3 regions of the Bradyrhizobium sp. CIAT3101 genome follow, and region 1 is predicted to be linked to each of the others. Evidence: predicted binding sites of a transcription regulator. Region 1 holds the regulator's gene; each other region holds the start of a gene.
The links. Region 1 encodes PhoB, which activates phosphate uptake and scavenging genes when phosphate is short. Its sites were predicted from a motif close to TGTCATNNANCTGTCAT; they were not measured.

Region 1 (5,386 bases):
CTCGGCCTGTTCGCCGGCACCTATCTCGCCGAGTACGGCCGCAACGACAAGCTGACCTCGGTGATCCGCTTCATCAACGACATCCTGCTCTCGGCGCCCTCGATCATCATCGGCCTGTTCATCTACGGCGCGGTGGTGGTGCCGATGCGCGGCTTCTCGGCGATCGCAGGCTCGCTCGCACTCGCCGTGATCGTGATCCCGGTGGTGCTGCGCACGACCGAGGACATGCTGCTGCTGGTGCCGAACGCGCTGCGCGAGGCTGCCTCTGCGCTCGGCCTGCCGCGCTCGCTGGTGATCAAGCGCATCGCCTATCGTGCGGCGCGCTCGGGCCTCATCACAGGCGTGATGCTGGCCACCGCCCGCGTCGCCGGCGAGACTGCGCCGCTGCTGTTCACCGCACTGTCGAACCAGTTCTTCAGCCTGGGCCTGAACAAGACGATGGCCAACCTGCCGGTCACCATCAACAACTTCGTGCAGAGCCCGTATGCCTACTGGAAGCAGTTGGCCTGGAGCGGCGCCCTGCTGATCACGTTGACCGTGCTTGCCCTGAACATTGGCGCGCGCATCCTGAGCGCCGAGAGGACCGCAAAATGAGCGAAATGTCTGTTTCCGTCAGTACGCCCGCCGTTCATCCCGGCTCGCAGCCTCTGCCTGAAGCCCCGGCCAAGGTAACGGTGCGCAACCTCAACTTCTATTACGGCGAGCACCACGCGCTGAAGAACATCAATCTGGCGCTCGGCACCAACCGCGTCACGGCGTTCATCGGACCGTCGGGCTGCGGCAAGTCGACCCTGCTGCGCATCTTCAACCGGATGTACGACCTCTATCCGGGCCAGCGCGTCTCCGGTCAGCTGATGCTCGACCAGACCAACATCCTCGATCCCAAGCTCGACCTCAATCTGCTGCGCGCCCGCGTCGGCATGGTGTTCCAGAAGCCGACGCCGTTCCCGATGACGATCTACGAGAACATCGCCTTCGGCATCCGTCTCTACGAGAAGATCTCGAAGTCGGAGATGGACGATCGCGTCGAGAAGGCCCTGCGCGGCGGCGCGCTGTGGAACGAGGTCAAGGACAAGCTGAACGCCTCCGGCCTGTCGCTCTCCGGCGGCCAGCAGCAGCGCCTCTGCATTGCCCGCACCGTCGCGGTGCGGCCCGAGGTGATCCTGTTCGACGAGCCCTGCTCGGCGCTCGATCCGATCTCGACCGCGAAGGTCGAGGAGCTGATCCAGGAGCTGTCCGAGAATTACACGATCGCGATCGTGACCCACAACATGCAGCAAGCGGCTCGCGTCTCCGACAAGACCGCCTTCATGTATCTCGGCGAGTTGATCGAGTTCGACGACACCAGCAAGATCTTCACGTCGCCGTCCGACCGGCGCACGCAGGATTACATTACCGGCCGGTTCGGCTGAGGAGACAGGACATGGGTTCTGAACATACCGCAAAGGCCTTCGACACCGACCTCCAGGAGCTCACGCGCCTGGTCGCCGAGATGGGCGGCATCGCCGAGCGCATGATCGTCGATTCCGTCGACGCGCTGATCCGCCGTGATATCGCGCTCGGCCAGCGCGTCGTCACCATCGACGCCGAGCTCGACGCGCTGCAGAAGAAGATCGAGGAACGCGCCGTGCTCACGATCGCGCGCCGCCAGCCGATGGCGGTGGATCTGCGCGAAATCGTCGGCGCCATGCGCGTCGCGACCGATCTCGAACGCATCGGCGACCTCGCCAAGAACATGGGCAAGCGCGTCGCGGCGCTGGAGACGGATTTCCATCCGCTCAAGCTGTTCCGCGGCCTCGAGCACATGACCGACCTCGTGCAGCAGCAGGTCAAGTCGGTGCTGGACGCATATGCCGCGCACGATCTGCCGGCGGCGATGGCGGTGTGGAAGGGCGACGAGGAAGTCGACGCCATCTGCACCTCGCTGTTCCGCGAGCTCCTCACCTATATGATGGAGGACCCGCGCAACATCTCGTTCTGCATCCATCTGATGTTCTGCGCCAAGAACATCGAGCGGATCGGCGACCACGCCACCAACATTGCCGAGACCGTGTTCTACATGATCGAAGGCCAGGCCATCACCGACAAGCGACCGAAGGGCGACATGACGACCTTCGCCACCACGGTCCCCAATACTTGAATCCTTAAGGAGCGACGACCCAATGGGCGCACGCATTATGGTGGTTGAAGACGAGGAAGCTCTCACCGAGCTCCTCCGCTACAACCTCGAGGGCGACGGCTATGACGTCGAGACGGTGATGCGCGGCGACGACGCCGACACCCGCCTCAAGGAGCACATCCCCGATCTGATCGTGCTCGACTGGATGCTGCCGGGGCTTTCCGGCATCGAGCTGTGCCGCCGGCTGCGGACGCGGTCCGACACCAAGCAGCTGCCGATCATCATGCTCACCGCGCGCGGCGAGGAGAGCGAGCGGGTGCGGGGCCTTGCGACCGGCGCCGACGACTACATCGTCAAGCCGTTCTCGGTGCCCGAGCTGCTGGCCCGCGTGAAGGGTCTGCTGCGGCGCGCAAGTCCCGAGCGGCTCGCAACCGTGCTCGCTTTCGGTGACATCGAGCTCGATCGCGAAAAGCGCCGCGTGGCGCGCTCGGGCCGGCCGATCGATCTCGGCCCCACCGAATATCGCCTGCTGGAGTTTTTCCTGGAGCACCCCGGTCGCGTGTTCTCGCGCGAGCAGCTGCTCGACAGCGTCTGGGGCCGCGACATCTATATCGACGAGCGCACCGTCGACGTGCATATCGGTCGCCTGCGCAAGCTGCTCAATCTTGGTCGCGAGCAGGATCCGATCCGCACGGTGCGCGGTGCGGGCTATGCGCTCGATGACCGGTTTGCAAAGGCCGAGCAGGCCTAAGGCTCTTGCAAGCAGACAAAATAAAAAGCGCGCTGGATGGCGCGCTTTTTTATTTCCCCGGTCGTCCCGGCCTTGTGCCGGGACGAGATTACCTGGATGCGCTTACCGCGTGCCAGGCTTCGCCGGCGCCCGCCGCCGATCCGCTGCCGGCTGATACGCCACCCGCGAGTGCTGGGCGCAGTAGGGCAGGCCGGAGAGCGCCTTGCCGCCGCAGAAGAAGAAATCCGGGCTCGAGGGATCGCCGACCGGCCAGTGGCAGGTCGCCTCGTTCAATTCGAGCAGCGACAGCCGCTGGCTCATCGGCACCACGTTGTCGTAGGTGACCGGTTCAGCCTCGACTTCGACCTCGAAGGCCTGCGCCAGCGCGGTATTGCCACGCGCGATGGGCCTGCTCACCCGCATCATGTGCTGCGCCGGACGCGCCTTGCGCGGCCGCGGAGCTGCCGAAGACGGGCTCTTGGCGCGGCCCGACAGGCCGAGCCTGTGCACCTTGCCGATCACGGCGTTGCGGGTGACATTCCCAAGCTCAGCGGCGATCTGGCTGGCCGAAAGTCCGGCCTCCCAGAGCTTTTTCAACTGCTCGACGCGATCGTCGGACCAGGTCAAAACCGTCATTGTAACCTTTCCTTCGCCGCGCGCCTGCCATCCTGGGGCGGCACGACGAATGCCTAAGCTTCGAAAAACCCGTGCCGCCAGAATCCCTTAAGGTTCGCCGGGCGCAATGAGCCGCCCGAACGTTTACGCCGGTACATGAGGACTTTTGGGATCAGAACCGCTGCACGAGATGTCGTATCTGACAAGGCAAACGCTACAATATGGCGTGACTCACGCGCAAGAGTCCGACGACTCGCTTCCACATGTTCCGTGGCCAAAAACCCGCAAATCCGGCACCGCAAGACTACGGAATCAGCGTTTCGCGGGGCTTTCCGGGCGGCATTGACACCATTGGTGCCAGGCATAAGATGGCGATGCGTGCCGCCCTTAAAAGGCGGCACGTTTCGTTTTCCGGACCAATGATGCGCTGCGCAACGCACGCTCAGGCCGTCCGAAACATCCAAAGAGACCATCATGACCAACAGCGTAGCACCGCATTTGCTCCCCGTTTTCGCCAGGGCCGACATCGGTTTTGAGCGCGGTGAAGGCGTCTGGTTGATCGCGACCAATGGCGATCGCTATCTCGATTTCACCTCGGGCGTTGCAGTGAATGCGCTCGGCCATGCCCATCCCGTGCTGGTCAAGGCGCTGCAGGAGCAGGCGACAAAACTCTGGCACATGTCGAACCTGTTCCAGAGCCCGGATGGCGAGAAGCTCGCGGCGCGTCTCTGCAACGAGAGTTTTGCCGACTTCGTGTTCTTCTGTAATTCCGGCGCCGAAGCGCTGGAGGGCGTGATCAAGCTGGTCCGCCACCATCACTTCTCCAAGGGGCATCCGGAGCGCTACCGCATCATCACCTTCGAAGGCGCCTTCCACGGTCGGACGCTGGCGACGCTGGCCGCGACCGGCTCGGCAAAATATCTCGAAGGTTTTGGCCCGCCGATGGACGGTTTCGACCAGATCCCGCATGGCGACATCGAGGCCGTGAAGAAGGCGATCGGTCCGCAGACCGCCGGTATCCTGATCGAGCCGATCCAGGGCGAGGGTGGCGTGCGTTCGGCGCCTCCCGGCTTCCTCAAGGCGCTGCGCCAGCTCTGCGACGAGAAGGGCCTGCTGCTCGCCTTCGATGAAGTGCAGACCGGCATGGGCCGCACCGGCGATCTCTTCGCCCATCGGCGCACCGGCGTCACGCCTGACGTGATGTCGCTGGCGAAGGCGCTCGGCGGCGGCTTCCCGATCGGCGCGGTGCTGGCGACCGCGGAAGCGGCCTCCGGCATGGGGCCCGGCTCGCACGGCTCGACCTTCGGCGGCAATCCGCTGGCGATCTCGGCTGCGAACGCAGTGCTCGACGTCATGCTCAAGCCCGGCTTCTTCGACCATGTGCAGAAGATGTCGCTGCTGCTGAAGCAGAAGCTTGCTTCCGTGATCGACCGTCATCCCGATGTCGTCAGCGAAGTTCGCGGCGAGGGGCTCCTGATCGGCATCAAGGCCGTGGTGCCCTCCGGCGATCTGGTCGCAGCACTTCGCAACGAAAAACTGCTCACCGTCGGGGCCGGCGACAATGTCGTGCGCTTCCTGCCGCCCTTGATCGTCACCGAAGCCGAGATCGAGGACAGCGTCGGGCGGCTCGAACGCGCCTGCACTGCGCTGACCGGCAACAAGCGGGCGGCAAGCTGATGAGCAAGACGCCGAAGCACTTCCTGGACATCAACGAGCTGCCGCTGTCGGAGCTCAAGAGCATGCTCGCGGCCTCCTCCGCCATGAAGGCGAAGCAGAAGGCACATCAGCCGGTCAGGCCGCTCGAGGGCAAGACGCTGGCGATGATCTTCGAACGCCCGTCGACCCGCACGCGGGTGTCGTTCGACGTCGCCATGCGCCAGCTCGGCGGCGAGCCGATCATGCTCACGGGTGCCGAGATGCAG
Region 2 (5,386 bases), 1.6 Mb from region 1:
CACGCTGTCGTCGACCAGCAGGATGTCGGCGCGACGGCCCGCGGCGAGCGTGCCGCGATCGGTCAGGCCCGTGGCTTGCGCCGGTGCCGACGAGATCAGCTTCCAGGCCTCGTTAAGCGGCAGCACGCCGTCGGCGACTAGGCGGAACGCAGCGAGCAGCGGCGCCGGATAGTAATAGTCGGACGCCAGCACCGAGCAGAGCCCCTTGGCGATCATGTCGGAGGCCTTGGTCCAGCCGGTGTGGCTGCCGCCACGCACGACGTTCGGCGCGCCGTAGACGATGGCGTCGCCATGATCCGCGGCTTCGCGCGCCGTCTCCTCGTTGACCGGAAATTCGGCGAGCGTCACACCCATGGCGCGAAAGTCCCGGCGCATCGCCGGGGTCGCATCGTCATGCGATAGCATCCGCACTTCGGCGCTACGCGCCGCAGCAGCGAGACGGGTGATGGATGCCGGAACGTCGGCTGCACGCGACACGATCCGCGCGACGAACTTGTCGAACTCCTCGCTCGATAGCCCGGTGCGCTCCACCATGCGGTTGCGCTTGCGTGGATTGGAGATGTCGGCGACGACTCCATCCATGTGGTCGTTGAAGGCGAACAGGTCGACGCGGCCCTCGGCCAGCCATTGGACGATCTCGGTCTCGGCATCGAGATTATAGGTCTCGTGCCGCAGGTGGAAGCGGGTGTCGGCGGCGAAATGCGGGCGTTGCCGCTCGATCGCTTCCAGCAGGCGCCTTGCATTGTCGCCGCTGCGCAGGCCGGGCTCCCACGACCAGGTCGTGGCGTGGAACACCGTAGTGATGCCGTTGCTGATGACCTGGCGATCGGTGTCGGCGAGCGCGACGTCGATCGGGAAGTCGACGCCGGCGCGCGGCATCATCTGCCGCTCGAAGGCGTCGCCGTGCAGATCGACGATGCCGGGCAGCACCAGCAGATTGCGCGCGTCGATCGCCAGCCGTGCGCGGCCGCGAGATGCATCGATCTGCGCGATGTCGGTTCCCGATACTGCAAGGGAGGTCTCGGTGAGCTCGGAGCCGATCAGGGTCCGGCCACCCTCGATGAAAATGTCTGTCACGCGACCGCGCTTCGTTTGCTGGCAGGGGAATGTGCCCCTGCTTCATATGTCGTCAGGAAATCTTCAATCGCGAGCTTGCGGAAATCAGGCAGCGCCGCACGCAATTTGTCGTGATCCCAGTCCCACCATGCCAGCCTGGCCAGCCGTCCGGCAACCTCTTCCGAGAACCGGCGGCGCACGATGCGCGCCGGATTGCCGGCGACGATGGTATAGGCCGGCACGTCCTTGGTGACGATGGCGCCGGCCGCGATCACCGCGCCGGTGCCGATGTTGCGGCCCGGCAGCACGACTGCGCCATGCCCGATCCAGACGTCATGGCCGATATGGACGTGATGCTGGCGCCGCCAGTCGAAGAATTCGGTGTCGTCGCTCTCGCCCGGAAAGTAGGCGCTGGAGCGGTAAGTGAAGTGCGCCTGCGTGGCGCGATGCATCGGATGATTGCCGGGATTGATCCGGGTCATCGCCGCGATCGAGCAGAACTTTCCGATGGTGGTGTAGGTGATCTGAGCGTCGTTGACGACGTAGGAGTAATCGCCCATCGCCACTTCGTGCAGGATGGTGCGCGCGCCGACCTCGGTATAGGCCCCGAGCCGGGTCTCGTGTAGCTTCGCCGAGGGATCGATGGTCGGTTCAACCGAAAGCACTTTGCCGGCCATGTTGCGTCCGAAAGCTTGAGGGCGAGGCGTTCGTCTTCGAGTGGCTCGATGACAATGTCATGACGATGCAATGACAGGGGATGAGGTGTGTTGGATCGCCGCACCGCATCGCGCATGTCACACAAGTGTCAAGCGCCGGGGATAGCGGTGGGCTGCAGCTACTCTGGAGCCCTGCATGCTGGTGGTTGAAGGTCTGACGTGCCGCTTCGGCGCAAAAGCCGCGGTGGACGACGCTTCGTTTCAAATCTCCCCCGGCGGCTTCGTCGGCGTGATCGGGCGCTCGGGCGCCGGCAAGTCGACCATGCTGCGCATGATCAATCGTCTGGCGACGCCGACGCAGGGCCGCATCCTGTTCGACGGTCTCGACGTCACCGCGCTGCGCGGCAAAGAGTTGCGGCAGTGGCGGGCGCGATCTGCGATGATCTTCCAGCAGTTCAACCTCGTCGGTCGGCTCGACGTGCTGACCAACGTGCTGATGGGACGCCTCGCCACCATGCCGGCCTGGCGCTCGCTGACGCAGACCTGGCCGGAGCAGGACAAGGCGCTGGCGATGTCGGCGCTCGAGCAATTCGATATTGCTTCGCTCGCTGCCCAGCGCGCCGATCAGCTCTCCGGCGGCCAGCAGCAGCGTGTTGCGATCGCGCGGGCGCTGGTGCAGCAGCCCGACATCATCCTCGCCGACGAGCCGATCGCCTCGCTCGATCCGCGCAACACCAAGATCGTCATGGATGCGCTTTTGCGCATCAACAAGCATTTCGGCATCACCGTGCTCTGCAACCTGCATTCGCTCGACCTGGCGCGCAGATATTGCGACCGGCTGATCGGCATGGCGGCAGGCCGGGTGGTGTTCGACGGTGCGCCATCCGCACTGACCGACCTCGTCGCGCGTGAACTCTACGATCTCGAAGCCGCCGACGTCATGGGCGGCACGCCTGCGCCGGCGCCCGAGGGCGTTCCGGCACTCGGAACGGCGGCTGCCGCCTGAGCCGCACCTGTTTAGTTGCCAGTTTTGCGTCAACCGACCCCAACCCATGAAGAGGGTATCATGATCACTCGCAGATTAATCCTTGCCGGCGCCGCCGCGCTTGCCTTCACGACATCCGCTTCCGCGGACGACTGGAAGGCCAAGTATCCCGAGCTGACCTTCGCGGTCGTCCCGGCCGAGAACGCCTCCGGCGTTACCGAGCGCTGGGCGCCGTTCATGAGCTATCTCTCCAAGGAATTGGGCGTGAAGGTCACGCTGCGCATCGCCAACGACTACGCCGCCGTCATCGAGGGCCAGCGCGCGGGCAACATCCAGATCGCGTGCTACGGCTCGGCCTCGTTCGCCCGCGCCCGCCTGACCGGCGTCAAGACGGACGCGTTTGCCAGCGACCTGAACGCTGACGGCGGTACCGGCTACTACTCGGTATTCTTCGTCAAGGCGAACAGCCCCTACAAGAACATCGATCAGCTGAAGGGCAAGAATCTCGGTCTGGTCGATCCGAATTCAACCTCCGGCAACAACGTGCCGCGCTTCGAGCTCGACAAGATGGGCATCGCGGACGTGGATACCTATTTCAGCAAGGTCGTCTTCACCGGTAGCCACGAGAACGCGATCCTTGCCCTGGCACAGGGCACGGTCGATGTCGCGGCCAATCAGTGGACCAGCGATGACGATTCGACCCTGGCGCAGATGCTGACCAAGGGCATGCTGAAGAATGCCGATGGCTCGCCGATGAAGAGGGAAGATTTCCGCATCATCCACAAGTCGGCGCCGATCATCGGGCCGTCGATGTACGCCTACAGCTCCGATCTGCCTGACGATCTGAAGGCGGCGATTGCGAAGGCGTTCTTCGATTCGCCGACCAAGGACAAGGAGGCGTTCGATCGCCTCTCCGACGGCCAGAAGAAGGGCTTTCATCCCGCCACCACCAAGGACTGGGATGCCACGATCGAGCTGATCAAGTTCGTCGACGCGCTGCGTAAAAAGAAGGCGTCCTGATCTCAGGGCGACGTCACTGGAGCCGGGTCGATGGACCCGGCTCTTTCTCTTTGATCGAGCATTTGCCCTGATCCGATGACGACAGCGGTTTCGATCCTTCCCGAGCAACAGCTCGCCGCGCTCAACGCCGCCTACCGTCAGGCGGTCGCGCGCAAGCGGCTACGCCTCATGTTGGGGTTGGTGATCTTCGCCGCAGCGTTGGTGCTCGCAGCGATCGGCGCCGAGGTGAATCTGCGCACGCTGTTCACCTATTTCGGCAACTTCGTCAGCTATTTCGACCGCATCCTGACGCTCGACAGTGGCCAGCGCGTCTGGACCGATATCGGCGAGTGGCTGTGGGGCTGGCGCAAATGGCTGAAGATGCTGGGCGAGACGCTGCTGATCTCCTATGTCGGCACGTTGATTGGCGCCACCTTCGCTTTTGTCCTGAATTTCTTCGCGGCCGAAAACACTTCGCCCGGGCCATGGCTGCGCTTCGTGGTGCGGCGTCTGCTTGAATTTGCGCGCACTGTTCCCGGAATCGTCTTCGCGCTGATCTTCGTCATCGCCTTCGGCCTCGGGCCGATGGCCGGTGTGCTCGCGATCGCGATTCACTCCACCGGTGCGCTCGGAAAGCTGTTCTCGGAGATCGTCGAGAACGCCGACATGAAGCCGGTCGAGGGCGTCCGCTCGACCGGGGCGAGCTGGCTGTCCTGCATGCGCTTTGCGATCCTGCCGCAGGTGACCGCGGGCTATGCCAGCTATGCGCTGCTGCGCTTCGAGATCAATGTCCGCGAAGCCTCGGTGATGGGCTTCGTCGGCGCCGGCGGCATCGGGCAGGAACTCGTCGTTGCCATCCGAAAATTCTATTACTCGGACGTCAGCGCCATCCTGCTGCTCATCATCGTCACCGTCTTCATCATCGATATCAGCACGGGCTGGCTGCGCGGTCGCCTGTTCGGCAAGGAGGCGCGGACGTGACGGGACCGCAGGAGGTCGATACCGCTGAGATCCGCGCGCGCTACCCGGATGTGTTCGACCGGCCGGCCTCGGCGCGGCTCGCTATGCCGGCCATGATCGTCGCGGCGCTCGGCATCTTCATTTGCGGTCTGGTCGATCTCGACTTCTCGCCGTCGCAGTTTGTCGCCGGCCTCAGCCAGCTCGGCTGGATCAGCATGATGATGATCCCGCCCGATCCCGGGTCGTCGCTGCCGATCTATCTGAAGGCGCTGGGCGAGACGCTGTCGATTGCGCTGCTCGGCACCACGCTGGCGGCCGTGCTGGCGCTGCCGGTCAGCCTGTTCGCTGCCCGTAATATCGTGCCGGGCGTCGTGCGCTTTCCGGTGCGGCGCCTCCTCGATTCGATCCGCGGCGTCGATACGCTGATCTGGGCGCTGGTGTGGATCAATGTCGTCGGGCTCGGCCCGTTCGCCGGTGTGCTCGCCATCGCCGTGTCGGATTTCGGCGCGTTCGGAAAGCTGTTCTCGGAGGCGATCGAGGGCGCCGACCAGAAGCAGGTCGAGGGCATCCGCGCCTCCGGCGGCAGCGCATTGCACGAGATCCGCTTCGGCCTGATGCCGCAGGTACTGCCTGTGATCGCCGGCCAAGTGCTCTATTTCATCGAGTCGAACACGCGTTCGGCCACCATCATCGGCATCGTCGGTGCTGGCGGCATCGGGCTTCAGCTGGC
Region 3 (5,386 bases), 4.1 Mb from region 1:
TCGGCATCGCCTACGAGGCCGTGCCGCTCGACCAGGCCATGCAGATCCGCATCGCCGATTATCGCAGGCCGGCCGGCGCGATCATCGTCCCCAATCCGAACGCGCCGACGGGAATCGCGCTGTCTCGCGCCGAGATCACGACACTGCTGGAGCAGCATCCGGATGTGCCTGTGGTCATCGACGAGGCCTATGTCGATTTCGGCGCCGAGACCGCAATTCCGTTGGTGGCGTCGCATCGGAATCTCCTGGTCGTGCAAACCATGTCCAAATCGCGCGCGCTGGCCGGGCTTCGGGTCGGATATGCGATCGGCGACCCCGATCTGATCGATGGGCTGACCCGTGTGAAGGACAGCTTCAATTCCTATCCGCTCGGCCGGCCTGCCCAGGCGGGCGCGATCGCCTCCCTGGAAGACGACGCCTATTTCCAGCAGAGCCGCGGCCGCGTGATCGAGGGCAGAGAGCGGCTGACCCGCGGACTGAAGGCTGCCGGCTTCGAGGTGCTACCGTCGCTGGCCAATTTCGTCTTTGCGCGCCATCCCGCGCATCAGGGTGCCGCGCTTGCGGCGGCGCTGCGGGAGCGGGCGGTGATCGTCCGCCATTTTTCCGCAGCGCGCATCTCGGATTATCTGCGGATCACCGTGGGTACGGATGAGCAGATCGACCGGCTGTTGTCGGCGTTGCCCGCGATATTGAGACAACAATAGAAATCGTAGGGTGGGCAAAGGCGCGCTTGCGCCGTGCCCACCATCTCTGACCGAATGTTGCAGTGGGTGGGCGCGCTTCGCTTTGCCCACCCTACGGGAACTCGACCTACGAGACCGTCGCTACCACCCCTCCAGCACGATCTTGCCGCGCGACTTGCCGCTCTCAAGCAGCGCGTGCGCGCGCTTGAGGTTGGCTGCGTTGATCGTGCCGAAGGTCTGGTCGAGCGTGGTGCGCAGCACGCCCTTGTCGATGAGATCGGCGACGTCGTTGAGCAGGTGATGCTGCGCAATCATGTCGGGTGTCTGGAACGAGGAGCGCGTGAACATCGATTCCCAGTGCACCGAGATCGCCTTGCCCTTGAACGTGCCCATAGTGAACTCGGGCGGATCGTCGATCAGGCCGAACCGGCCCTGCGGCGCCATGAACTCGGCGATGCTCTTGTAATGCTGGTCGGTGTAGGTGAGGCTCGCCACCAGCGCAACCGGCGGCAGCTTGAGCTTTTCGATCTGTTCCTTCATCGGCTTGCCGTGGTCGATCACCGCATGCGCGCCGAGATCGAGACACCATTTCTGTGAGTCCGGTCGCGTCGCGGTCGCGACCACGGTGAGACCGGTGAGGCGGCGCGCGAGCTGGATCAGGATCGAGCCGACGCCGCCGGCGCCGCCGGTGATGAGAAGCGTGCGCGGATCGACGCTCTTGCCGGGAACCGCGCCGAGCCGGTCGAACAGCAACTCCCAGGCGGTGATGGAGGTGAGGGGAAGGGCGGCTGCTTGGGCGAACGAGAGCGATTTCGGCTTGTTGCCGACGATGCGCTCGTCGACCAGGTGGAATTCGGAATTGGTACCCTGGCGCAGGATCGAGCCCGCGTAAAACACCTCGTCGCCGGGCTTGAACAGCGTGACCTCGGGCCCGACCGCATCGACCACGCCGGCCGCGTCATAACCCAGGATCTTGGTCTCGCCCGCGGGCGGGGCTGCGCGCTTGCGCACCTTGTAATCGACCGGATTGGCCGAGATCGCCTTCACCGCGACGCGGATATCGCGCCCCTTGGGCTCGGGTTTGGTGGTCTCGAAATCGATCAGCGAGTCCTGATCCTCGATCGGAAGCGATTTCTTGTAGCCGACGGCCTTCATGGCTTGTCTCCATCAGATGGCGTATTCGCCTGCCGCTCTAACTGTCGCCCCGGCTCCTGTTTGGCAAGTACTGCAAGTTCGGGAACATAGTATCCGGTTGGATACTATTACGCCGGGAGCAGCCTGTGCCGCTCCCGGCGCTTTTCGTCAGAACGCCACGTCAGGTCAGAATGCGACCTGCGTACGCATTGCGATCGCGTTGAACGTCGAGCCCGTGTTCACCGCGGAGACGGCGCTCGCCTGCTTGGAGATGTCGCCATGCAGATAGTCGAGCATGAAGCGGACGTTGTTGTTGACGTACCAGTTCAGCGCGGCGGTGTAGATGGTCTGGCGTCCACCCGCGATGCCGGCTGCGGTCGCGAGCTGATCGTTCAGGTTCATCGTGCTCACGCGTCCGGCGATTTCCCAGGCACCCCAGCCGCCGCCGGCCAGTGAGAAGGGATTGGCCGGTTTGATCCCGCCATAGGCGGCGTTCGCAGCATTGTAGGCACGGCTCTCGCCGGTCAGGACGTAGCCGACCTGCGCGTAGCCGCCGTCGAATTTCAGGCTCGACGCGCCGAACGGCGGCAGGCCCGTATTGGCGGTGCGGTCGACGTTGAACCAGTAATATTCGCCCTGTGCGATGAACGAGCCATAGGTCGCAGCCGCCTCGACGCCGTAGACCTGAGCCCCGGAGACGTTGGCGATCGCCCCGGTCGAGATCAGCGTGGTCGGATCGATCCTAAGCTCCGGCCGGTCACTGAGCGTGAGCGTCTGCGCTTGCGTCACGAGATTGCGCGGCGGCTGGATCAGCCATTCCGCGTCCGCGCCGATATGCACCGAGTAGCCGTTGCCGCTGATCGGGTTGCCGGCGATGCGCGCGACCGCGCCATATTGCTCACTGGAGCCGGGCGGAGTGACGCTCGACGCAGAGTGGATCTGGCCCGTGGTCGGTCCGGTGACATAGGCGCCCATCCAGAGCTGGTCATTCCACCAGCGGGTGCCGACGGCGGAACGGAAGTCACCGGCTGCGATGTTTTGCGCGATGATGCCGGCCGACGCACGTTCCATGAACATGATGTCGTTCGAGCTGGTGGATTCGTCCATCGTCCAGGCGATATCCATGATACCGGCTTCGATCGCCATCTTGCCGCCGAACGGCTTGAGACCGGTGTAGCTCAGATAGGCATTTTCGACGCCCGATGTCCCTCCGCCTGGCAGTGAGCCGGCCGCCGCGCCGCCGAAGCCGTCGGCCGAGCCGCCGAAGTCGTAGATCAGGGCATAGTTCCAGTCGCCGAAGAACTTGCCGACGACGCCGATGCGCGCACGGCGGAGGTTCTCGCCGTTATCGAGCTGTTGCGGCGTCGTCGCTGCCGTGTTGGGACGGTAGTTGTAGCCGCCGACATCCCAGTGCACACGGCTCGTGATGGCCACGCAGTTCTGCTCGTCTGCGGTGCAGATGGTCGGGCGGTTGTTCGGCATCGTCACCACGACGCCGGACGGTGCGACTGGCCCCTTGACCGGAATGGCTGCATTTGCGTTGGCGACGACCGCCTTCGCCTCCGAGCGCGCCTCGGCCTTTGCTTCAGCCTTCGCCTCTGCCCTCGTCTTTGCTGCGGCCGCCGTATTCGCGGCGGTCTGGTTCTGGAGCTTGTCGAGCTTCTGCTCCAGCATCTTCAGCTGCTGCTTCAGAAGCGCGATCTCCTGATCGCTGTTGCTTGCTGATTGTGCCTGGGCCTGCGAGGCCGCCAGCGCGCCGGCGAGACCAATCGCTGCGGCTGCTATTCTTGTCCTGCTCACGTCACCACTCCATCGGTTAGACCAACTTCCCCAAGTCGTAACGGGAGAGCCTAAGAAGGATCGATGACTGTCCCGCGACGGCGCGCCACGGCTGCAATGGTTCCGCCTGATGCAAATTCGCCGCAGCCGAATCCGCCATTGGACAGCATGCAAGATGACGTGCATCATGCCAATGTGCGGCGCCTCCCAAATTGTCATTTTGCACGCGGAGCTTGCGTCCCGGCCACACTGGTAAGGGGCCGAATATTGCCGCCCGGCGCCCTTCTATTGGGGGGCGAACACGCCTATATTCCGGCGTCTTTTCCAAGAGGTAGGAATGTTTCGAGCGAACTGGACCGCCATCGTCACGGCATTGTGCATAGCCTTTTCGGCCCACTTCAATCCGGCTGCGGCGCAGGACCGTCGCGTCCCGTCGTCGCCGGCCGAGCTCCGGCTGTCCTATGCACCGATCGTGCAGCGGGTGCAGCCGGCCGTCGTCAACGTCTATGCCGCCAAGGTGGTGCAGAACCGCAATCCGCTGCTGGATGACCCGATCTTCCGCCGCTTCTTCGGCGGCGGCCAGCAGCAGGAGCAGGTACAGCGGTCGCTCGGTTCGGGCGTCATCGTCGATGCCTCCGGGCTCGTCGTCACCAACGTCCACGTCATCGAGGGCGCCGACCAGGTGAAGGTGTCGCTGTCGGACAAGCGTGAGTTCGAGGCCGAAATCGTGCTGAAGGACTCCCGCAGCGATCTCGCGGTGCTGCGTCTGAAAGATACCAAGGAGAAATTTCCGGCGCTCGAATTCACCAATTCGGATGAGCTGATGGTGGGCGACGTCGTCATGGCGATCGGCAACCCCTTCGGCGTCGGCCAGACCGTGACCCACGGCATCATCTCGGCGCTGGCGCGCACGCAGGTCGGCATCACCGATTACCAGTTCTTCATCCAGACCGACGCCGCGATCAATCCCGGCAATTCCGGCGGCGCGCTGGTCGACATGAACGGCCGGCTCGCCGGCATCAACACCGCGATCTATTCGCGCTCCGGCGGCTCGCAAGGCATCGGCTTTGCGATCCCGGCCAACATGGTGCGCGTCGTCGTCGCCTCCGCCAAGGGCGGCGGCAAGGCGGTGAAGCGGCCGTGGTTGGGGGCAAAGCTGCAGGCGGTGACCCCCGAGATTGCCGAGAGCCTCGGCCTGCGCTCGCCGTCTGGCGCGCTGGTCGCGAGCGTCGTCGCCAACGGGCCGGCCGCGAAGGCGGGCTTGAAATCCTCCGACCTCATCACCGGGATCGACGGCCAGGCCGTGGACGATCCCAATGCGTTCGACTACCGCTTCGCCACCCGTCCGCTCGGCGGCAGTGCGCAGATCGACGTGCAGCGCAGCGGCAAGCCGCTCAAGCTGACGATCGCGCTCGAGACCGCGCCCGATACCGGCCGCAACGAGCTCGTCGTCACCGCGCGCTCGCCGTTCCAGGGCGCGAAGGTCGCGAGTATCACGCCTGCGGTGGCCGACGAGCTGCATCTCGATGCCGATACCGAAGGTGTCGTCATCACCGAGCTCGGTGATGACTCGCCGGCCGCTCAGGTCGGCTTCCAGAAGGGCGACATCATCCTGGCCGTCAACAACCAGAAGATCGGCAAGACCGGCGACCTCGAGAAGGCGGCAGGCGTAAGCCAGCGGCTCTGGCGCATCACGCTGGTGCGCGGCGGTCAGCAGATCAACGTCACGCTGGGCGGATGAGTCCGAAGCGACCACAGGAGACGCCAACTCTCTTTGCCGCGGCGGGGCT

Region 2: phnC (phosphonate ABC transporter ATP-binding protein) is a predicted target of PhoB. The motif match lies at 1,782-1,798, and genes of this name have one in related genera.
Region 3: QA645_RS18020 (OprO/OprP family phosphate-selective porin) is a predicted target of PhoB. The motif match lies at 3,670-3,686, and genes of this name have one in related genera.

What each region holds. Positions count from the first base shown of each region.
Region 1 covers NZ_CP121634.1:9,080,359-9,085,744, reverse strand. Annotated here, with positions in the region: gene pstA (phosphate ABC transporter permease PstA) at 1-594, shown strand, start outside; gene pstB (phosphate ABC transporter ATP-binding protein PstB) at 591-1,412, shown strand; gene phoU (phosphate signaling complex protein PhoU) at 1,424-2,140, shown strand; gene phoB (phosphate regulon transcriptional regulator PhoB) at 2,163-2,870, shown strand; gene QA645_RS42060 (GcrA family cell cycle regulator) at 2,973-3,485, opposite strand; gene QA645_RS42055 (aspartate aminotransferase family protein) at 3,939-5,141, shown strand; gene argF (ornithine carbamoyltransferase) at 5,141-5,386, shown strand, end outside.
Region 2 covers NZ_CP121634.1:1,311,650-1,317,035, forward strand. Annotated here, with positions in the region: gene QA645_RS05930 (alpha-D-ribose 1-methylphosphonate 5-triphosphate diphosphatase) at 1-1,077, opposite strand, end outside; gene QA645_RS05935 (chloramphenicol acetyltransferase) at 1,074-1,733, opposite strand; gene phnC (phosphonate ABC transporter ATP-binding protein) at 1,909-2,718, shown strand; gene phnD (phosphonate ABC transporter substrate-binding protein) at 2,779-3,717, shown strand; gene phnE (phosphonate ABC transporter, permease protein PhnE) at 3,793-4,677, shown strand; gene phnE (phosphonate ABC transporter, permease protein PhnE) at 4,674-5,386, shown strand, end outside.
Region 3 covers NZ_CP121634.1:3,848,515-3,853,900, forward strand. Annotated here, with positions in the region: gene hisC (histidinol-phosphate transaminase) at 1-704, shown strand, start outside; gene QA645_RS18015 (zinc-binding alcohol dehydrogenase family protein) at 825-1,838, opposite strand; gene QA645_RS18020 (OprO/OprP family phosphate-selective porin) at 2,004-3,617, opposite strand; gene QA645_RS18025 (DegQ family serine endoprotease) at 3,934-5,337, shown strand; gene QA645_RS18030 (replication-associated recombination protein A) at 5,334-5,386, shown strand, end outside.